3 regions of the Janthinobacterium sp. GW823-FHT03B06 genome follow, and region 1 is predicted to be linked to each of the others. Evidence: predicted binding sites of a transcription regulator. Region 1 holds the regulator's gene; each other region holds the start of a gene.
What was found. The regulator FNR, encoded in region 1, switches genes on or off when oxygen is low (the NO sensors DNR and NnrR bind a similar motif). The targets are predictions, from matches to a motif close to TTGATNNNNATCAA.
Positions count from the first base shown of each region.

Region 2: AC1RBA_RS20935 (KamA family radical SAM protein) is a predicted target of FNR. The motif match lies at 3,779-3,792, and genes of this name have one in related genera.
Region 3: AC1RBA_RS26180 (bacteriohemerythrin) is a predicted target of FNR. The motif match lies at 1,284-1,297, and genes of this name have one in related genera.

Region 1 is NZ_JBXAJE010000003.1:722,812-728,059, forward strand. It holds gene AC1RBA_RS14325 (response regulator) at 1-2,252, opposite strand, end outside; gene fnr (fumarate/nitrate reduction transcriptional regulator Fnr) at 2,492-3,250, shown strand; gene AC1RBA_RS14335 (FixH family protein) at 3,377-3,901, opposite strand; gene ccoG (cytochrome c oxidase accessory protein CcoG) at 4,048-5,248, opposite strand, start outside.
Region 2 is NZ_JBXAJE010000006.1:338,923-344,170, reverse strand. It holds gene AC1RBA_RS20950 (carboxymuconolactone decarboxylase family protein) at 1-130, opposite strand, end outside; gene AC1RBA_RS20945 (fumarylacetoacetate hydrolase family protein) at 130-978, opposite strand; gene AC1RBA_RS20940 (MFS transporter) at 923-2,272, opposite strand; gene AC1RBA_RS20935 (KamA family radical SAM protein) at 2,275-3,639, opposite strand; gene AC1RBA_RS20930 (cache domain-containing protein) at 3,921-4,379, shown strand; gene AC1RBA_RS20925 (methyl-accepting chemotaxis protein) at 4,444-5,248, shown strand, end outside.
Region 3 is NZ_JBXAJE010000011.1:108,446-113,693, forward strand. It holds gene AC1RBA_RS26165 (PepSY domain-containing protein) at 1-461, shown strand, start outside; gene AC1RBA_RS26170 (hypothetical protein) at 592-777, shown strand; gene AC1RBA_RS26175 (hypothetical protein) at 918-1,073, shown strand; gene AC1RBA_RS26180 (bacteriohemerythrin) at 1,373-1,771, shown strand; gene AC1RBA_RS26185 (hypothetical protein) at 1,779-2,645, opposite strand; gene AC1RBA_RS26190 (TonB-dependent siderophore receptor) at 2,981-5,215, shown strand; gene AC1RBA_RS26195 (nucleotidyltransferase domain-containing protein) at 5,212-5,248, opposite strand, start outside.

The sequences.
Region 1 (5,248 bases):
GTAATCAGCGCCTGGTGCAGGGCGTCGAACAGGCTCGAGCCCGTGATGGGCTTCATCAGCACGACGTCGGCCTCGGCCGCGCTGGAGATTTCCTCGAGGTGGTTGCGGGCGAAGGCGTTGACCATCACCACGATGGGCTGGCGCTGGCCGCTGGCTGCCTGGCGGATGGCCTTGGCCGTGGCCAGGCCGTCCATCACGGGCATGTGCCAGTCGGCCAGCACCACGTCGTACGGCTGCTGCTGCGCCAGGCGCTCACGGTACAGTTCGATAGCGGCAAAGCCGGAGTCCACTTCGTCGGCCAGCCAGCCCCACGCCTCGATCAGCTTGACGATCAGTTCGCGCGTGGTGCGGTTGTCGTCGGCCACCAGCAGGCGCAGCTGGCCCAGGGTGGGCGTGCGCCGCGTTTCGGCCGGCTGCGCCAGCATCTCGAACGGCACGCTGAACCAGAAGCGGCTGCCTTTGCCTTCGCTGCTGGCGACGGCGATGTCGCCGCCCATCATGTGGATCAGCTGTTTGCTGATGGCCAAGCCCAGGCCCGTGCCGCCGAAGCGCCGCGTGATGCTCTGGTCGCCCTGCGAAAACGCGGCAAACAGCTGCTGTTGCTGCAACTCCGTCATGCCGATGCCCGTGTCGCGCACTTCGAAGCGCAGCCAGGCGCGGCCCTTGTCTTTCTCTGCCAGGCTGACGGCCACCACCACTTCGCCGCTCTCGGTAAACTTGATGGCGTTGCCGGCCAGGTTGACGAGAATTTGCTGCAGCCGCTGGGCGTCGCCCATGAGGCGGCGCGGCACGTCGGGCTCGACGGCAATCGCCAGTTCCAGCTCCTTTTCGCCCGCGTTCATCGTCATCGTCGTGGCCAGCGTGTTCATGACCTCGTCGAGGTCGAATTCGACGGGCGACAATTCCATGCGGCGTGCCTCGATCTTCGAATAATCGAGCACGTCGTTGAGGATGCCCAGCAGCGACTGGCCCGCCACGCGCACCATGGTCAGATACTTGCGCTGTTCCGTATCGAGCTTGGTATTGCCCAGCAAATACACCATGCCCAGCACGGCATTGAGGGGCGTGCGGATTTCATGGCTCATGTTGGCCACGAAATCGCTCTTCGCGCGGTTGGCCGCCTCGGCCCGGTCGCGCTCCTGTTCCAGCTCCGCCGCGCGCGATTCGAGCTCCTGCTGCAAGCGGTCGCGCTCGCTCATCAGGCCGTTGAATGCTTCCGTCAGCTCGCCGATCTCGTCGCGCTGCTGCACGGGCACGGGAGTGAAACGGCTGCCGCTGGTGCGCAGCGCCTGCAGGGTGTCGCGCAGGCGCACCAGGGGCGAGAGCAGGCGCACGGTGACCCAGCCCAGCACGGCTGCGGCCAGCAGCGAGGCGAGGATGCTCCACAGCACCAACCGGTACAGCACGCCGTCGAACGGTTCGAAGGCGTCGTCGAGGGGCAGCGAGGCGGCCAGCAGCCAATTTACGGATTTCAGGCGCTTGAAGCTGTTGACGGCCGTGATGCCGCGGCTGTTGGTGCTGACCATGGTGCCTTCGCCATCGTCCTTCAGCAGCCGGGTGGTCGTCAGGTTGGCGTTCGGCAGGCGCGGCTGCAGCAAACGGCTGGTGTCGGGATGCAGCACATAGCGCGGCACGGCGCCGCGCGTGAGGACGAAGTAATAGCCGCTCTTGCCGATCTTTTCCGAGCGCAACCTCCCCAGCAGGTTATCCTTGTACAGGCGCAGCACGCCGATCACCACGCCGGCCACCTGGCCATCGGCGCCCAGCACGGGCGCGACCATCTGCACGATGGGCATGCCGCTCGATTTGCCCAGCATCGGCTCGGTGATCATGGGCTGGCGCGTGCGCAGCACGGTCTGGAAATACTCGCGCTCGGCGACGTTGATGCCGGCGCGCCCCGCCACTTCCGGCATGTCGGCCACGACGGCGCCGTGCGCGTCGAGCACCAGCACGTCGTCGAACAGCACCAGCATCGAGCGGCGCGAATAGTATTCGCGCAATTGGGCGGGCTGGGTGATCAGTTCTGGCGGCTGCTGCCGGGCCGTCAGGGTGACGATCTGCAGCAGCATGCCCAGCTTGTCGTCGAGCTCGGCGGCGGTGCGGCTGATCAGGGACGACTGCTGGCTCAACAGTACCTTGGTGAAATCGTCGCGCATGTGCTGCACCTGGATCATGGTGACCAGCGCGATCATGGCGATCGAGGTCAGGCTGGTGGCCAGCGCGACTTTTGCTTTGATGCCGAGAGGCTTCATGATTTCCTTTTCAGTACCGGGCGGCACAGGCGGCAGATAATGCTGTCAGGAATTTTCCTATCAATACCCCAGCTTGGCAAGCGCCGCCACGCAAATTGCCCTCTCCGCATGGGCTTTTGACGATGTTGCCATATAATTAAAGTCGGAACGTCGTTTATTCAGCGAAATTGCGGTGAAATTGGCACACGGCAACCCTGTATGCAGTAAACTTGTTGTTGCATTTTCTAAAAGGTACCGACATGACTGAAGCGCTACTCACTCCAACCTCGCCCACAGTGACCGTGGAAGCGTTGCGTGCGCGATGCTCGACCTGCAGCATGCATCAATTGTGTCTGCCGATGGGCCTCGACGTGGGCGACATGGACAGACTGGACCAGATCATCGGCCGCCGCCGCAAGATCGTGCGCGGCGCTTCGCTGTTCCGCATCGGCGACTCGTTCCAGAACCTGTATGCGATCCGTCTGGGCCACTTCAAGACCTACCAGATCAATCCGGGCGGCGAAGAGCAGGTGACGGGTTTCCAGATGGCGGGCGAACTGCTGGGCATGGACGCCATCAGCGCCGACCGCCACCACTGTAATGCGGTGGCGCTGGAAGACAGCGAAGTGTGTGAAATCCCGTTTTCCAGCCTGGAACAATTGCTGGGTAATATGCCGACCCTGCTGCGCCATTTCCACCGCATGATGAGCCAGGAAATCACGCGCGAGCAAAGTGTCATGCTGTTGCTGGGCAACATGCAGGCGACGCAGCGTTTTGCCGCCTTTATCGTCAACCTGGCGTCGCGCTATGAAGCGCGCGGCTATTCGGCCAGCAAATTTCAGTTGCGCATGTCGCGCGAGGAAATCGGCAACTACCTGGGCCTGACCATCGAAAGCGTCAGCCGTTTATTGTCGAAATTCAAGAAGGAAGGCTGGCTGCGCGTCTCCAACCGCGAGATCGAGATCTTGCAGCCGGCCAAGCTGAAAGCCATTACGGCCGGTACCGACGTCTGCAAGTAACAGCACCGTCAAAACCTACTGCGCGTCGTGCTTTGCGGCCTGCGATGCTCGCTGTGCTATAGCACAGCTGTGCTTCTCAGCCACAAATCACTGCCGCTCGCTACGGTTTTTTCCCGGCGCTGTACGTTATAGCTCTTCATCCGCGTGCAGCGCGATGCTGCGTTGCACGGGCCAGGTCCAGATGCCGGACAGGCGCCACTCGCGTTTGTCGTTTTCCACCAGCACTTGCCAGCGGCTGCGCTCGAGCATCGGCAGCGCCACGGAAAAATTGCCGGCCGCATCGGGCTGCACCAGCAGCTTGATATCCTTTTCCGGCAGGGTCGCATGCGCCAGGTGCAGCTGCAAAGGCCCCTGGTACGCCTTGCCGAAGCTGTGCACGGAGCCGCTCAGGCGCGCTGCAGCGACGTCATACGACAGGGTCGTATCCATGGCCAGGTCGCTGGCGATCGTGTCGCGCTTCAAATCCTGGTTGATCGCCTTGCCCTGCTTGTAATAGTCGCCCACCACCAGCGCATCGGGCTGCGTAAACGCGATATAGCCCATGAAGCTGCCGACGACCACGGACAGGCCGGGACCGATCATCAGCAGCCATGGCCAGCGGTGTTTGTACCACGGGGCAACGGGAGGTTGCAGTTTCAGACTGTCGGACATTGTGTTCTCCTTGGGGGCGGACCCTTTGGGTCCGCCCCCAGCTTTTGCTTCCGGGTTGAAAATCAAGTGACCCTAACGCATGATTGATGATACCCCTACGGCGAAATAACGGGGTCGGACCCGGAGGGGCCGACCCCAAATCAACATCACCGCGGCACGATGAACACCGCGCTTTCGCGCACATGCAGCGACGGGTCGTCCAGCGAGTGCAATTCGATCGCAATCTTGTTCGAGCCCTTCTCGCCGACGCCGTGCGGCACGCGCAGGCGGATCGGCCAGCCCAGCGTTTCCGTCGGCTGCAAGGTCACTTCGTCGCGCGTCAGCAAGGTCAGACCCGGCAAGCCGGATGCGCTGATTTTGAAATGCTGGCTTTGCTCGGACGTGTTCATGATCTGCAGGCGGTAGACGTTTTCGATCATGCCGTCTTCCACTTCGCGTCCCATCGAACCGCGGTCGCGGATCACGTCCATCTTCAGGGGCGTGCGCAGGGCCAGCGACGTACACACGGCGATGATGATCAGGGCCAGGATGGACGTGTAGATCAGCACGCGCGGGCGCATGGCGCGCTGGCGGATCTGCTTCGAATTGAAGTTGTTTTCCATCGCATGGTCGGTGCTGTAGCGTATCAGGCCACGCGGCCGCTCGACCTTGTCCATCACCGTATTGCAGGCATCGACGCAGGCGGCGCAGCCGATGCATTCATACTGCAGACCGTTGCGGATATCGATACCGGTCGGACACACCTGCACGCACAGGGTGCAATCGATGCAGTCGCCCAGCTTGTCGTTGTTGCCGGCCTTCTTGCTCATGGCGCCGCGTGGTTCGCCGCGCTTGGCATCGTAGGTGATGATCAGCGTGTCCTGGTCGAACATGGCGCTCTGGAAGCGCGCGTAGGGGCACATGTATTTGCACACCTGCTCGCGCAGCCAGCCCGCGTTGCCGTAGGTTGCCAGGCTGTAGAACAAGACCCAGAACCATTCCCAGGGACCGAAATTGAGGGTGGTCACCTCGCGCGCCAGTTCCTTGATCGGCGTGAAGTAGCCGACAAAGGTAAAGCCCGTCCACAGGGCGATGGCGCCCCATACCAGGTGCTTGGCCGTCTTCTTGAACGCCTTGCGCACGGAGGGGCCCTGCTTGTCGAGGGCCATGCGCGCGCTGCGCGTGCCCTCGATGCGGCGTTCGACCCACAGGAAGATTTCCGTGTATACCGTTTGCGGGCAAGAAAACCCGCACCACACCCGCCCGGCAATGGCCGTGACGAGGAATAACAAATACGCACAGATGATCAGCAGGGCCGCCAGATAGATGAAATCCTGGGGCCACAGCACGACGCCGAAAATGTAGAAC
Region 2 (5,248 bases), on a different contig from region 1:
TCAGCGGCACGAAGGGGCCGTACAGGGCCCCGCGCGGACCATCGATGATGGCTTGCGCGGCGGCGCGCTGCTGCTGGTCCAGCTGCGCCAAAGGCAGCGCGGGCAAACGGTCGATATCGCTACCGGCCATCAGGCCGTCCAGGCGACCACGTCCTGCTGCTGTTCACCCAGGCCGGCGATGCCCAGGCGCAGGCTGTCGCCTTTTTTGAGGAAGCGCTGCGGCTTGCGGCCCTGGCCCACGCCCGGCGGCGTGCCCGTGGCGATCACGTCGCCCGGTTCCAGGGTCATGAATTGCGACAGGTAGCTGACGATCTGCGCCACCGTGAAGATCATGGTTTGCGTATTGCCAGTCTGCATGCGCTTGCCGTTGACTTCCAGGTACAGGTCCAGGTCCTGCTCGTCGATGACTTCATCGCGCGTCACCAGCCACGGGCCGACAGGGCCGAAGGTGTCGCAGCCCTTGCCTTTATCCCACTGGCCGCCCCGTTCCAGCTGGAACGAGCGCTCGGAAATATCGTTGACGACGCAATAGCCGGCCACGTATTTCAGCGCGTCCTCTTCGCTCACGTACTGCGCGCGCGTGCCGATGATCACGCCCAGCTCCACTTCCCAGTCCGTCTTTTTCGAGCCTTTCGGCAGCACGACATTGTCGTCCGGACCGTTCAGGCAAGTGATCGCCTTCATGAACACGATGGGTTCGGCCGGGATCGGCATGCCCGATTCGGCCGCGTGGTCCGCGTAATTGAGGCCGATGCCGATGAACTTGCCGACCTTGGCCAGCGGCACGCCGAAGCGCGGGTTGCCGCGCACCAGGGGCAAGGTCTTTTCGTCGAGCTTGGCCAGCTTGCGCAAGGCCTTGTCGGACAGTTGTGCGCCGTCAATATCGGCAATCACGCCGGACAGGTCGCGCAGTTTGCCTTCTTCATCGATCAGGCCCGGTTTTTCCTTGCCTGGACGTCCATAACGAACGAGTTTCATAGTCTTCCTTGGAGTTGATCATTGCCGCTGTGCAGGCTGACATTTTACCGGATGGCCCGGCACGCCTGTAGCGGTTGATGAAAAACATCGCAAGTCCCGGCAGTTGCAAGGCCGCCAGCACGCCAAACGCCGCCTGGTACGCCTGCGGCGGGTACTGCTGCAAGCCGTTCAGGGGCCAGCAGCCGAGGATCAGGCCAAAACCCGCCTGCACCAGGAAGGCGCCCGTAAAAATGAGCAAATTCAGACAGGTGGCCGCCCTGCCCGTCAGGCTGGTCGGCATGCTTTGCGCGACGATCGCATACTCGAGGCCCGTCACCGTGCCCAGCAAGGTAAACAGCACAGACAGCAACGGCAGGCTGGGCACCACATTACACGCCATCGCCGCTTGCACGGCGACAAACAGGATGATGCCCACGGCCGCCACTTGCATGGGCGCAATGCCACGCCGCCCGGCCCATTCCGTCAGCATGCCCATGCCGATGGCGCCGAAGATGACGGCCGCCATGCCCAGGTACAGCAAATACGCCACGTTGTCATCGGACAAGCCGCCCACGTCGGCCAGCCAGCGCCCCACCCACAAGCCCTGCACGCCAAAGAACACCGTGTGCGGCAACAGGATCAGCGCGATGGTGCGGCGAAAGCCGGGATCGCGGTACACGCTCCAGACGCTGACCTTGCTCACCTTGTGCATGCCTGCGGCAGGCGCGGGCATGGCCGGCGACAGCAGGCGGATCAGCAAGCCGACGGCCAGCGCCGCCAGCGCCAGCCCCAGGAACACGCCGCGCCAGTCCGTGTAATGCAGGGCCAGCTTGACGGGCATGGTGGCCGTGGCCGCGCCCAGGCCACCCACGGCGATCAGATAGCCGTGCACGGAAGGCAGGCGCGACGGCGCGATGGCGCACGAGATCGCTTTCACGGCAGCCATGAAACAGCCGCCCAGCCCCGCCCCCATCAGGGCGCGCGCCCACATCAGCTCGGCAAAGCTGTGGCCCCGGCTGAACAGCCACACGCCCAGGGCCGCCAGCGCCAGCAGCCACAGTTGCACGGTGCGAGGGCCGTAGCGGTCCAGCGCCATGCCGACCGGTAATTGCACCAGCGCAAAGGCGAGAAAAAAGGCGCTGGTCAGCAGGCCCAGCTGGGCTGGCGTCAGGGCGATGGCGCCCAGCAATTCCGCCGTCAGCACGGCATTCACGCCGCGCAGCAGACACGACAGGTAATGCCCGAGCGCGAATGGCAGGAACACCAGGCAAAACACGGCCACGCCGGAACGGGCGGGCGCACCGGCCGCGTGCATGCTCAGGCAGCCTGCGCCAGGCGGATGATTTTATGCGGCAGCTGCGGCACAGGTTCATCCGTCTCGAAGAAGAATTTATCGTGGCCGAACGCGGGTTTCAAATCGTCCATCCACGTCGCTTCCGCATCGAATTTCGCAAAGAACGGCCGGCGCACCCAGTCCGGGTTGCGTGCCTGCAAGAATTGCAGGGCAAACAGTTTTTCGCCATTGATGATGACGATGCCGTCGATGACGATCTTGCCGGGAAAGGCGCTCATGGACGGTCCCCGCACCGTGCGCGACAGGCCCGACACCATCTGGTAGGCGGCCTGGAAAATTTCGTGCGCCTTCGCCAGCGGCAACTCGAAATAACCGCGCGGGCCCGTGTCCCGCTCCACAAACATGTAATACGGAATCGCCCCCAGGCGCGTGCCCGTCTGCCATAGCTCGGCCCAGCTTGCCGGGTCTTCGTTGATGTGGCGGATCAGCGGCCCCTGCATGCGCAAGGTGGCGCCCGTGGAAACGATGCGTTTCACGGCTTGCTGCGCGATGTCCTGGCGCAACTCGACGGCATGGCTGTAATGGCCCATCACGGCCAGGTTCTTGCCCGCCTTGACGATGCGCTCGAACAGGCGCATCAAGTCATCCGCATCGCGGTCCGAGACAAAGCGCTGCGGCCAGTACGCCACCGCCTTGGTGCCGATGCGGATGTTCTGGATGTGTTCCAGGCCCGGCGCCAGCAGCGGCTCCAGGTAGGCCGCCAGTTGCCGCGTGTTCATGATCATCGGATCGCCGCCCGTGATCAGCACGTCCGTCACTTCCGGATGCAGTTTCAGGTAGGCGGCCAGCTCGTTCGATTCGCGCGCATCGAACTTCATGTCGTCCATGCCGACGAACTGGGGCCAGCGAAAACAGAAAGTGCAATACGCGTGGCAGGTCTGGCCCGCGCTGGGAAAAAACAGCACCGTCTGCGCATATTTATGCTGCAGGCCGCGCACGGGCGCATCGTTGACCCTCGGCACGTTATGCGTCATCTGCCCGGCAGGATGGGGATTCATTCCCAGGCGCAAGCCATGCACATAGGCGTCGATGGCCGCCTTGTCCCGCTGCACCAGCACCAGGTCGCGCAGGTGCGCGTACTGCTCCGGCGGCAGCATGTCGCGGTGGGGAAAGACGAGGCGGTAGATGGGATCGTCAGGGATGTTGTTCCAGTCGATCAATTGATCAAGCACATATTCATTGGTGCGAAACGGCAAGACGTGCGAGACCACCTGCACGGCTTCGCGCTGCTCTTCCGGCAGCCATTCCCACTGCCGCGCCTGTTGAATGGTTTGCCGCGTATACGGCTTGAACTTGGGTGCAGACGGCTCGGTAATGAGTGCGGACACGATCAGCTCCTTGCCTGTAAATGGCGACAACTTTCATGAAATCGGCCGTATATCGGCCAATTCCAGCTTTTTCCTCTCCATGCCAGTCCAGCGCGGCATGCTGTGAAAGTCATCATAGTTCTTGCCCCTAGGAACCAAATTGCTACATATCAACAAGCGGTCGATACGTTGCATGCTGCCTACAAGCAACACCTAAGTTTGTTCCACCGCAATTTGATGGGACTGTCGGCGACGTAAATTACGGCTTGGCAACACATCCCTCGATATCACAAGGAGCTTTCATGAAACGCTTATTCACGGGTAGCCTGCTGTGCCTGGCATTTGCCGGCGGCAGCGTCAGTGCCGCGGTCGAACCAACGGAAAAAGACGCCATCGCCATGGCCGAACGGGGCGCCGCCTTCATGAAGGCGCATGGCAAGGAAGAAATGATGAAGAAAATCACGGCGAAAGACCCGGACTTCGTGCAGGGCTCGCTGTACGTGGACATGCGCGACATCAAGACGGGCATCGTGCTGGCCCACCCGATCAATCCTTCCATCGTCGGCAAGGATTTGACGGATGTGCCCGATGCGAATGGCAAGAAATATCGGCGTGAAATCATCGAGCTGGCGCAAAAGCAGGGCAAGGGCTGGGTCGACTACCAATACAAGAATCCCACCAGCGGCAAGATCGAGCCGAAAACCACCTACATCCTGCGCGTCAACGATGTAGTGCTGGAAGCGGGCATCTACAAAAAATAAGGCAGGGGCGGCGTGCACGCCGCGCGCCGCCTGCGGTTTGATCAGCCATAGCCAGGAGTCAAGCATGCTCAATCAATTACGCATCGGACCAAAATTATTGCTGGCGCCCACCCTGGTCTTGCTGTTGCTGATACTCAGCTCGAGCGGTGCCTGGTATGGCATGGTGCGGCAAAATGCCTCGCTGGAAAACATGGTGCGGGTACGCATTACGCATTTGAAGGCGGCCGCGGACGTACTAGGCGAGGCCAAGCACGTACATGGCAATATGTACCAGCTGCTGTCATGGACGAATGGCAGCTTCGCCAAGGCCCGCCTCGATGCGCTGGAGCAACAGATCAAGGCGCGCCACGCGGCCATCGGCGCCCAGCTGGGCACGCTGCGTTCCACGGCCACGGGTGCCGAGCGCACCCTGGTCGATGCGGCCATCACGGCCCTGGCCGGTTATCGCAAGGCCGTACTGGAAACCATGGAAATGGCGCAGATGGACCAGTCGATCGCCACCAACTCCATGCTCAAGGCGGAAACCCAATTCGTCCAGTTCAATACGCAGCTGGCGCAACTGTCTGCCCTGGAAACAACGCTCAGCAGCCAAGCCCACGCGACGGCCAGCGCCGAGTTCCGCAGCCTGGGCTGGAGCCTGCTGCTGACGGTCCTGCTGTCCATCCTCGTCTCCATCGTGGTGACCATGCTGGTGCGCCGCGCCATGCTGGTGGAAATCCGCGGCATTGCCGACGCCGTGCAAGACCTGGCGGCGGGCAAGCTGATGGCCAGCGCCCCCAAGCCGGGCAATGACGAAATCGCCGCCACGTCGCGCGTGCTGGACCAGACCATCGCCCACCTGAACCAGACCTTGCGCACCATCACGGGCG
Region 3 (5,248 bases), on a different contig from region 1:
GCCTGCAAGCCAATCCCGCCTTCGCGCCCGCCCTGGTCGACGTGCCCTGCATTTATATCGGCAATGGTTCCGGCCTGGCAGGCCTGCGGGCACACCTGCGCGCGCGTCAGCGGGCGGGGCTGGCCCGTAACTGGCTGCTGTTCGGCGAGCGCCAGCAAGCTGTTGACAGCGTCTGCGGCGCAGAGTTGCAAGGCTGGCTGGACGCTGGCCACCTGGCGCGCCTGGACCGTGTCTTTTCGCGCGACGGCAACGAGGGCGGCAAACGCGAATACGTGCAGGACCGCCTGCGCGCCAACGTCGGCGAGCTGCGCGACTGGCTGGCGCAAGGCGCCATCGTCTACGTGTGCGGCAGCCTGCAAGGCATGGCGGCGGGAATCGATGCTGTACTGCAAGAAGTGCTGGGCCAGGACGGTCTCGACGCCCTGCTGGCGGCCGGACGCTACCGCCGCGACGTGTATTGATCTGCCTCAGCACATTGCCAGCGCCGCCCGGCTATGTGGGCCGCCGCACGGTCAGCGCCGGCCATCGGACTACAGTAGCGGCATGGCGGCATATCCGCGCCGCCCCCACCCACTGTTTGCGAGGCTAGCCATGAAAAACCCCTGGATGAGCATGTACCTGAGCGCCGCCAACCGCGTCGCCAACACGGCGCGCGGCCACGCCACGGCCGCCGTCAAGCGCGAGGCGGCGAAAAATACGCGGCAATTGACGCAAGTGTGGTTCGACTCCTTCCTGCCCGCCGCAGGCAAACCGCGGCGCAGCCGCAAGGCCAAATAAGAGGCGTCACTGCTGCAGTGCGCCACAGCAACTAGTTGAAGTTTCAATCAGATGAACTAAACTGCAAGCATGGTAGTACATAGGACGTGACCGGCAGGCGCCGCATCCCCGCGCCGCCGCCGGGACACCGGGAGACGACCATGTTGACGCTCAAAGTGCTGCTCTGCCTTGCCTTGTCGGCCCTGATGCTCGTGCCCCTCGTGCTGAGGGATGCGATGCAGACGTCGGCCGGACAGCAGTTGCAGGTGCCGAATGTCGATGCGCAAGCTCTGTGGGCCCGCTGGCCTCGGCAATAAGACGCGCGGCTGAGAAAACGTCGCTGGCTGCGTTGCTTTGACTTGCCGTACTAGCGTACTGTCTGCGTCAAAGACGCCTTGCCAGCGGCGTTTTTCAGCGGCGCTCGGTAACACGGCGCATCGTTAAGACCGCTTTATTGCGAGTGGGGAATTGTTCCCTTCGTCCATTTGTCTTTGTCTTGCTTTCCTCTTCCCCTCTTCACCATATTTTTGATCCAGATCATGGATTTCGCCCTTCGCTGCGTCCACACTGGAACAGTCCGCTTCGCGCCGCGACGGACTTCACCGGGGGCATCGGCATGGGTAAATCGCATTGGAAAGATGAGATGGCGCTGGGCGTTCCCGCCATCGACGAGGCGCATGAGGCGCTGTTTCAGGAGCTGGCACGGCTGGGGCAATTAAGCGACCAGCATTTCAGCGTGGCGTTTCGCGAGCTGATTGCGGCCGTCGAACGCGATTTCCGCGAGGAAGAAGATTTGATGGAGCAAATCGGCTTTCCCTCGCTGGCCAACCACCGCGAACAGCATGCCCGCGTGCTCAGCGGCTTGCACCATGCCTGGGCCGCCGTCGATGAAGGCGACCTGGAACAGGGCCGCCATGCGCTGTCGCTGTTGCCGCAGTGGCTGATCTTCCACCAGGCCACCATGGACCTGGCCCTGGCGGCGGCGCTGGAACTGGTGCAGCGCCAGCCTAACTAGCAGTTCATTACAGCAACAGCACTGTCGCCTGCTCGGGCATGACCACGCGGTAGTGTCCCGGGTATTTGTCTTCGCCGTCGAAAATCTTGCAAAACACGGGCTGGTTGATGTCGTTGACGGCTGGCTCGTTCATGGGCAGCGTCGCGATCAGCTGTTCGCCATCCATCAATTGCAAGGCGCTGCCCCGCTCGGCCGCGCAAAAGGCCAGCGCTTGCACGTCGCTGGCGAACGGCCGCTTGTACCACGGCGTGATGGCCCGCACGGCGCGCCGGGCATCGCGCAAGACCTGCCCCACGCGCGTGACGTTCCACGCATCGCGCGCCACGGACGGCTGCAGCACGATATTGGCCGTCAGCTCGCCCCTGCCCTTGTTCACCAAAAACGTGCCGTCCTGCGCGGCGATATCATCGTTGAGCGGCACGACAAACACGCCGCCGGCCGACACCTTGATCGGCATGGGGGCGCCATTGCCTTGCAAGGCCACGCGCACATCGTCGATGGTGGCGCTCAGCTTGGCAGGAATCAGGCGCAGGGCCATGACCACGCTGCCGCTCGACACTTGCCACACTTTCCTGGCCGTCAGATAACTTTCACGGTATGCCGTGAACCGCACGTGCGGCGCCTTGGCATCGCTGGTGGCCGTGATCGTCACCGTTTGCGGTGGCAAGGCTTCCTCTGCTGGCGCCGTTGCCTTGGGTGCTGATGCCGCGGATGTGGCCGGCGCAAGCGGTGGCGCAACGGCATCGGCATCGGCGGCGGGCGGCACGCTGGCGCTCTGCAGCGGCGCGGGAACAGCCGGCGGCGGCGCGTGTTCCTGGGCCTGACCCAGCGAGACGACACACAACCATCCGGCACAAGCGATCCATGTACGCATGCATTTCTTTCATTAAGGAAAATATTTGTCAGCGCCTGCATTATCGCAGAAGGCAAGCCGATGCGCCGCCCCGGGTCTGCCGGCACTCCTGCCTGCACTCCTTTGGTGCACACGCTTGATTATTTGGCAAATATCACCTATATTGATAATGATTCTTATTCACAAAAGTGACAGGAATCGCGCGCCTTTCTCTTCCACTGCCCGTCCGCGCCGGGCCTTGCGGTGGAACTGCTATCCAAGCCAGACCACGGGCCAGCGTTACGCCATCCCCCAGCTACTGCGCAGCTCGCCAGACGAGATAGGAACACTCACGACTAAAAATATCCAGGAAAATAATGCAATCAACGACAGCCTTCTCATCTTCGCGCCAGCCCGCCTTGCGCGCCCTCCCCCATTTATTACACATCAGCCTGCTCAGTCTTGCCGCCGGCGTGGCCCTGCCGGCACAGGCCGCCGACGCCGCCGCGGCCGACGTGACCATGCCCGCCGTCACCGTGCTGGGCCAGTCGACCGCGACGACGGAAGGCACGCAGTCGTACACGGCCGGCGAAGCGCGCAGCGCAACGCGCATGGACCTGTCGCTGCGCGAGACGCCGCAATCGGTCAGCGTCATCACGCGCCAGCTGCTCGACGACCTGGGCGCCGTGCGGCTGGACCAGGCGCTGGCGCAGACGACAGGCATCCAGGTGGGCCAGAACGACACGGAGCGCACGACATTTTATGCGCGCGGCTTCGGCATCAACAATCTCCAGATCGACGGCATGGCGCGCGGCGGCAATGCGCCGCTGCAAGACACCATCCTGTACGACCGCATCGAAGTCGTGCGCGGCGCCACGGGCCTGATGGGCGGCAAGGGCGACCCGTCCGCCACCATCAACATGATACGCAAGCGTCCAACGAAGGACTTCCAGGCCAGCGCCGGTCTCATCATGGGCCGCTGGGATGACCAGCGCTTCGAAGCCGACCTGTCCACGCCGCTGAACGCGGAGGGCAGCGTGCGCGCACGTGCGGCCCTGGCCTGGCAAAAACGCGATTCCTACCTGGACATGTACCACGAGCGCAAGACGGTGGGCATGGCCATCCTTGAGGCGGACGTGCGTCCCGGCACCCTGCTGACGGCGGGCGTCGACTTCCAGGACAACAAGCCGACAGGCGCCACCTGGGGTGCCGTGCCGTACTGGAATGCGGACGGCAGCCTGGCGAACTTGCCGCGCAACACCAGCCTCACGACGCCCTGGAGCACCTGGGCCAACAAGCAGCACACCATCTTCACCTCGCTGGACCAGCGCCTGCCCGGCAACTGGAACATGCACCTTGGCTATGCGCGCACGGAAAGCACTAACCGCACCACCGTCGCCTATGCGGGCGGCGGCAAGCCCGATCCGGCCACGGGCGAAGGCATGCTGCTGTGGACGGGCGCCTATGGCCCGGGCAAGACCACGGGCGATAATTTCGACGTCTACGCCAGCGGCCCGTTTACCTTGCTGGGGCGCAAGCACACGGCCATCGTCGGCTGGAACGGCGGCAACCAGCGCGCCCGCTCGCTGGGCGGCGAGGCGGAAATCAACTACCCGAACGTCGTCCCCGATTACCGCAGCTGGACGGGCAACATCCCCCGCCCCGTGTTCCACCCGGACGGCTCGCACACGGAAACCGTGACCCGCCTGGCGGGCGGCTATGTGGCCACACGTTTGAGCCTGGCCGACCCGCTTCATGTGATCATCGGCGCGCGCAGCAGTACTTACCGCACGGATACGCGCAACTACGATACACGAGGCGTGCACACGGACAACAGCGACTTCGTGGAAACGCGCAATGAAGTCACGCCGTATGTGGGCGCCGTGTTCGATATCAACAAGCAGTATTCGGCCTACGCCAGCTTCACGCAGCTGTTCAACCCGCAATCGAGCAAGGACCGCAACAACAAGTTCCTGGCGCCGGAGACGGGAGACAATGCGGAACTGGGTATCAAGGGCGAATTTTATGAAGGCAAGCTGAACGCGTCGGCCGCCCTGTTCCATACGAAGAAAAAGAACATGGCGGAACTCGACCGCACGGTGCCGTCCGGTTTCTTGCTGCCCGACGGCGGCCAGGCCATGGTGGCCAATGGCGCCGGCGTGACGGCCAAGGGCATCGAGTTCGACGTCTCCGGCCAGTTATCGCCCGCCTGGGAAGCGAGCGGCGGCTATACCTATCTGCACGCGGCCGAGGCCGATGGCCGCCGCGCCGCCACCACGCAGCCGCGCCATTTGCTGCGCCTGGCCACCAGCTACCGCTTCGACGGCCGCCTGGCCGGTTTGAGGGCGGGCGCCAGCATGACGGCGCAAAGCGCCACCTACAGCGAATCGTGGTACGGCCGCCCGCCATCGGGAACCATCACCAACATTCCGCAAGCGGGCTACGCGCTGGTCAACGCCATGGCCAGCTATGCGCTCAACCGCCACGCCAGCGTGCAGCTGAACGTGAATAACTTGCTCGATAAAAAGTACTACCGCAACGTGGGCTTCTTCGACGGCGTCTTCTGGGGTGAACCGCGCAACATCAGCCTGGCCGTGCGCACGACGTTTTAAGCGCGCCAGTGCGCGGGCGCCGGCAGGGTAAAG